2 linked regions of the Candidatus Pseudothioglobus singularis PS1 genome follow. The protein of the gene in region 1 interacts with the protein of each later gene in a pairwise test. Links are inferred from orthologs where the notes say so. Each region holds a gene or a part of one and is shown on either strand. Other genes may lie near its edges. The genes, in order: groL and grpE.

Evidence for each region.
Region 2: the proteins of groL (region 1) and grpE interact in binary tests that used the Escherichia coli proteins (3 or more experiments, as listed by UniProt). The link is inferred for Candidatus Pseudothioglobus singularis PS1 from one-to-one orthologs.

What each region holds. Positions count from the first base shown.
Region 1 is NZ_CP006911.1:818,668-821,906, forward strand. What follows is about bases 335-3,239. They hold groL (chaperonin GroEL), read right to left. Parts: upstream 2,655-3,239; coding sequence 1,014-2,654; downstream 335-1,013. Other genes in these bases: parE (DNA topoisomerase IV subunit B), read right to left, coding at 335-930; W908_RS04160 (co-chaperone GroES), read right to left, coding at 2,667-2,957; rpoH (RNA polymerase sigma factor RpoH), read right to left, coding at 3,001-3,239. Outside these bases: more of parE, read right to left, coding at 1-334.
Region 2 is NZ_CP006911.1:48,806-52,054, reverse strand. What follows is about bases 150-3,064. They hold grpE (nucleotide exchange factor GrpE), read left to right. Parts: upstream 150-1,293; coding sequence 1,294-1,836; downstream 1,837-3,064. Other genes in these bases: W908_RS00235 (hypothetical protein), read left to right, coding at 2,437-2,784; W908_RS00240 (plastocyanin/azurin family copper-binding protein), read left to right, coding at 1,939-2,364; W908_RS00250 (NAD(+)/NADH kinase), read right to left, coding at 410-1,228; recN (DNA repair protein RecN), read right to left, coding at 150-397. Also shown: more of recN, read right to left, coding at 1-149; W908_RS00230 (alpha/beta fold hydrolase), read left to right, coding at 3,097-3,249. UniProt on the Escherichia coli protein: Participates actively in the response to hyperosmotic and heat shock by preventing the aggregation of stress-denatured proteins, in association with DnaK and GrpE. It is the nucleotide exchange factor for DnaK and may function as a thermosensor.

The sequences.
Region 1 (3,239 bases):
ATCGTCAGGAGTAAGCTTAATATTTTTTGGAATAAGATTTCTAAATTCACAGAATTCTTTAAGTGCATCAGTCAGTCCTGATCTTAGACCATTAACATGGGTTCCTCCACCAATCGTTGGAATAAGATTCACAAAACTTTCAGCAGTAATATTACTAGTATTTTCAGTCCAAGTTAAAGCACAATCTAGTTGCTCTTCCTTGGTTTCAAAAGAGATCACAAATGGAATAGAAGGGATACATTCAAGAGCATCCAAAGAAGCCTGCAAGTAATCTTTTATGCCATCTTTAAAGACCCAAGTATCTTCAGTTTCATCTATTTCATTTTTAAAATTAACCTCTAGGCCAGGACACAAGACAGCTTTAGAGCGAAGATTATGTCGCAGCTTCTTTATTGAAAATTTTACTGAATCAAAAAATTTCGCATCAGGCATAAATTTAATCAGAGTTCCTGTATTGCGCTTCCCAACAGCGCCTATTTCCTCAAGATCATTGGATTTGACACTGGATTCAAATTTCATATAGTACTGCTTTGCATCTCTTTTAATCCAAACTTCAATTGAGCTTGATAAGGCGTTTACGACAGATATGCCAACACCGTGAAGCCCACCAGAGAACTGGTACGAGTCGTTTGAAAATTTACCACCAGCGTGGAGTTTAGTTAGGATGACCTCAACGGCAGGTGTTCCTTCTTTTGGATGAATATCTATTGGTATTCCTCTACCGTTGTCTTCGACCGACATAGAGTTGTCTGTGTGAAGCGTAACATTAATCTGGGTAGCATAGCCCGAGACTGCCTCATCGACACTATTATCAACCACTTCTTGTGCAAGATGGTTAGGGTTTTCAGTGTCTGTATACATGCCTGGGCGTTTTTTGACTGGCTCCAGGCCAGTAAGAACTTCTATAGAAGATGCGTCGTAATTAGACATATTTTGAATTGGGTTTGAGTGGCAATAATAATACCAAAAAAAAGCCCCAAAAAATGGGGCTTTTCACTATAAAACAAATAGAATTACATCATACCTGGCATGCCACCACCCATGCCGCCCATATCAGGCATTGCAGGACCGCTTTCTTGAGGCATATCAGTTATCATTGCTTCAGTTGTAATCATTAAACCAGAGATACTTGCCGCATGTTGAAGAGCTGCACGCGATACTTTAGTAGGATCTAAGATACCCATTTTAAGCATGTCTCCATACTCTTCTGAAGAAGCATTGTAGCCATAATTACCCTTGCCTTTTAAAACTTCATTTAATACAACAGAGGCCTCACCACCACCATTAGTAACGATTTGTCTTAAAGGTTCTTCTAAGGCGCGTCTACAAATGCTGATGCCTACATCTTGATCACTGTTATCGCCTTTAAGTTTATCCAATGATGAGATAGCGCGAACAAACGCGACACCTCCACCAGGGACAACACCTTCTTCAACAGCCGCACGAGTTGCATGAAGTGCATCATCAACACGATCTTTTTTCTCTTTCATTTCGACTTCAGTTGCCGCACCTACTTTAATCACTGCAACACCGCCAGAAAGTTTAGCTAAACGTTCTTGCAGCTTCTCTTTATCATAATCTGAGCTTGTAGCTTCGATTTGAGTTTTGATTTGACCGATACGAGAAGTGATATTCTTTTTGGCACCTGCACCATCAATCACTGTAGTATTGTCCTTGCCGATTTCAATACGTTTAGCTGTGCCTAAATGCTCTTCAGTAATAGCTTCTAGTGACAAGCCAACTTCTTCAGAAATAACGGTTCCACCAGTAAGGATTGCAATATCTTCAAGAATCGCTTTACGACGATCACCAAACCCTGGAGCTTTAACAGCAGCCACCTTAACAATACCGCGCATATTGTTAACAACAAGAGTTGCTAACGCTTCCCCCTCAATATCTTCAGCAATAATGAGAAGAGGTTTTCCAGCTTTTTGAACTGCTTCAAGTGCCGGCAATAAGTCACGAATATTTGCAATTTTTGAATCATGTAACAAAATATATGGATGCTCAAGGTCTGCAGACATTTTTTCCTGGTTGTTTATAAAATAAGGTGAAAGGTATCCGCGATCAAACTGCATTCCTTCAACGACATCAAGTTCGTTTTCAAGAGTTGAACCTTCTTCTACGGTAATCACACCTTCTTTTCCAACTTTTTCCATAGCCTCGGCAATAATTGAACCAACAGACGTGTCTGAATTGGCTGAAATAGTTGCAACTTGCGCAATTGCTTCACTGTTTTTACATGGTTGGGATGCTTTTTGTAGGTTTGAGACAACTGCTGCAGTAGCTTTATCAATGCCTCTTTTTAGATCCATGGGATTCATTCCAGCTGCTACTGACTTAACACCCTCAGATATTAATGTTTGAGCTAATACTGTAGCAGTAGTTGTTCCATCACCTGCAATATCGTTAGTTTTAGATGCTACTTCTTTAACCATCTGTGCACCCATATTTTCAAATTTGCCTTCAAGTTCAATTTCTTGAGCAACTGAAACTCCGTCTTTAGTGATGGAAGGAGCACCAAATGATTTATCTAAAACGACATTTCTTCCTTTGGGTCCAAGTGTTACTTTCACTGCATTTGCAAGGGTGTTTACCCCTGACATCATTAAATCTCTAGCTTCTGAGCTAAATTTTACGTCTTTCGCTGACATTATAAATCTCCTTTAATCTTCAATTACCGCGACAATTTCATCTTCACTCATCACTAGGAGCTTTTCTTCTCCAACAGTGATTTCAGAACCTGAATATTGACCAAACATTACCGTGTCACCAACTTTAACATCCAAAGGGATTAAGTCTCCTTGTGCACTTATTCTTCCATTTCCAGCTGCAACAACTTCACCTCTTGATGGTTTTTCAGTTGATGAATCAGGGATGATTAAACCACTAGCTGTTGTTTTCTTTTCTTCTACTCTTCGAACGATTACACGATCGTGTAGGGGACGGATTTCCATGTTTTCTCCTGGTATTACACATAAAATTGTCGTAAAAAAGTTATTACTCTTCTAGACGTTCTTTAAGCTTTTTGATAGCTTTATTTTCAAGTTGACGAACCCTTTCAGCGGAAACACCATACTTGTCTGCTAAAGTATGTAAGGTCAATTTTTCTTCTTTCAAGTACCTAGCTTGTAAAATATCGATACTTCTCTCATCTAAAGAAGAAAGAGCTTGATAAAGCCTGTTGTGTTGGTCTTCTTGACTTTTATTGCTGACCACTAATTGCTCTGGATTTTTAC
Region 2 (3,249 bases), 770 kb from region 1 along the record:
GTTCGTTTTGACCGTGCATATCGATCAGATAACTTCCTATATTACTGAGCACTGACAATGGCACTTTTCTGCCATTAACGTATGAACGCGACTTGCCATCTGAAACAATTATTCTTCTTAAAATACATTCCGAATCACTATCTAAATCTTGGCTCTCAAGATAGGACTTGAGCTTTAGATTTGAATGGATATTAAAAGAAGCAGTAATTTCTGCCTTAGCTGCACCATTTCTCACTAAAGATGCATCAGAACGGCCACCAGAAACTATACTTAACGCTTGAACAAGTATTGACTTTCCAGCCCCTGTTTCTCCTGTAATAACTGTCATACCAAGATTAAAATCTATATTTAACTCTTCTACAACAACAAGGTTTTTAATATTCAGGTACTCAAGCATACTTTTAGTTATTTAAACTTTTTGACCCCAGTGAAGTTTTGAACGAATAATTTCAAAATAATCATAGCCCTTAGGATGAATAAGGTGGACAAAATTACTGTGTCTTTTAATTCTCAATGCAACTCCCTCAGAAGCAGATAAAGAAGACTGAGCATCAAAACTGATTGTCGCCCTCTCATCACAATCTAAAAGGTTGATCAATACTTCACTTTCTCCATGAAGTATAAATGGCCTGTGGCTCATTGTGTGTGGGCTAATTGAAACCAGACAAATTGCATTGGTGCTTGGATGCATAATTGGCCCTCCGCTTGACAAAGCATAAGCAGTTGAACCTGTCGGAGTTGTGATGATAATTCCATCAGCTCTTTGGTTATTAACAAAGTCATCATCAACATACAGCTCAAACTCAATCATTCTCGGTGTTGCGTTTCGATGAATAACCACCTCATTAAAGGCTAGATGTTGAGATAGAACCTCATCATTTTTCTCGACCTGGCAGCTTAAAAGTGCCCTTTGCTCTTTTATATATTCTCCATTAAGAATTTCACTCACCACTGTAGCCATTGAATCAACCGAAACATCCGCCAAAAAGCCTAATCGCCCTAAATTCACCCCAAGAATAGGGATATTAAAATCAACATAGGTTCTTGCAGTATTTAAAATAGTACCGTCGCCGCCAACAACGATTATTAAATCCGCTTCACTTTCAAACTTCTCTTGGTCCTGTAAAAAATTAACGCCAAGATCCTTAAGAAGGACTCCAAGCTCCAAAGCAGTTTTTTGACTGGTAAAATCATTAGGTTTACAGATAACGCCGACAGAATTAAACATAGGCCTTGAAATATTTTAAAGAGTAACTAAATAACACATTAAATATACATTAGTTTGATAAGACAATGACAAAAAAGAAGGAACAAAAAACTCAAAAGAATGCCTCTGATAAAGTAAATGAAGAGATATCTGATAGCTCAAAAATTGAAGACTTGACATCTCAACTTGAAGAGGCGCAACAGTCTACCAAGGATAATTGGGATAAACTTTTGCGTTCCCAAGCTGAAATGGAAAATCTCAAAAGAAGAACCTCAAAAGACTTAGAGAATGCCCATAAATTTGCCCTTGACGGATTTGTTAAAGCACTGCTTGAGGTCAGTGATTCACTCTCAATGGGTCTAAAATCGGCAACAGATGAAAAAGCTACCTTAGAAAATACTGTTGAAGGACTGGAACTTACAAACAAAGTCTTCAGCTCAACACTTGAAAAATTTGGCGTAGAAACAGTAAATCCCGTTGGGGAAAAATTTAACCCAGACCTTCATGAAGCGGTAACAATGATTCCAATGCCTGACAAAACATCTAATACTGTGCTGGAGGTTATTCAAACAGGATTTACACTTAATGGCCGTCTAGTTCGACCAGCGCTAGTCATAGTCGTTCAGTAAAAAATAAACATAAAGTGATTTAAAACTTAATTGAAATAATTAGCTAAACTTAATCATCAAAATTATTTTGTTAGTGTTAAGTGATTCTGAATGAGAACTTTTATGCGAATTATATTTACATTATTATTTTTTCTAAATTTAGTAATAATTTCAAAAGTTGCTCTAGCAGAAACTATTCAAATTGAGTTTACTGAAAATGACTCATATAGCCTTGAAATAGCATATATTGATGCTGGAGATACTATAGAGTGGTTGCCAAAAAATGAGGGGCATAATGTTGAGTTTATTGCGGGCCCCAAAATGGATGAACTTCCTAATAATTCCAAAATTAATGAGTCTCACTCTGTTCTTTTTAAAACTCCAGGGATTTATTTGTATGGTTGCACACCGCATCTAAATATGGGTATGTTAGGTCTAATTATCGTCGGTAATGATTTTCATAATCTAAATGAAGTCAATAAAATTGAATTGTCATATGTTGCGAATTCAGTTTTAAATCGATTAATAAGAACTGCTCAATCGAATTAATATCGGTTAGAAATTAAACGATATAAATATAGGAAATAAAAATTACTCGGCCACTAAAGAACAAATTAAAAATTGAATTCAAAATATTTTGAAGACTCTCCATTACTGGAAGAATTAAGCAAATTAACAGTCAAAAATGGTCAAACTGATTGGACTTACGAACAGTGGACTGAAGTTTGTCTTGACAATGGCTGGGTAGAAATCTCTAATCAGTCTGATATTTGGGTTGAAAGTATCCAAGACGCAACTAAACGAGACTTAATAATTGCCTACAATAAACTTAATCAAGACCTTAAATGGAATACTAAAAAGAAAGAGAAAATGCTCTTTAGAAAAGGAGATTTAGTGATCTCATATGAAAAAGACTTAGCCAATTGGTGGGAATATCAAGCCTTATTAAATAAAAATAAATCGATATAAGTCATATTAATCATCAATTTTCTATTAAATATGTCATTTTTATTAAAAAATTAATTAAAAATGTATGCTTTTTGAATAAAAACCATTTTTTTAAGCATTTTTTTGCAATTTTGATAAAAAACCCCTATATTTGATTGAAAAAAACTAAAAATATACATTTATTCGTTATTTATAAGCAAAATAGTCGATGTATCATAACTTGACATACAAGGTTTAATACACTATATTTCTTCATACTCAAGTCGGCAGGCAGTGAGACAAAAAGGTGTGTGCCATGAAGGTTAGTATACTATTACTAGAGAAAGTGACCTTATGAGCAACTTGAGAAAAGACAATCTAAATAAATCAACCAATCTTTTGGATAAAGATAGCACTGCCTATAGTGTTTTTGGTGAGAGTGGCCCATACTTAATTTTTGTTCATGGAGTTGGTATGTCTGGTGAAATTTGGACACCCCAAGTGAAA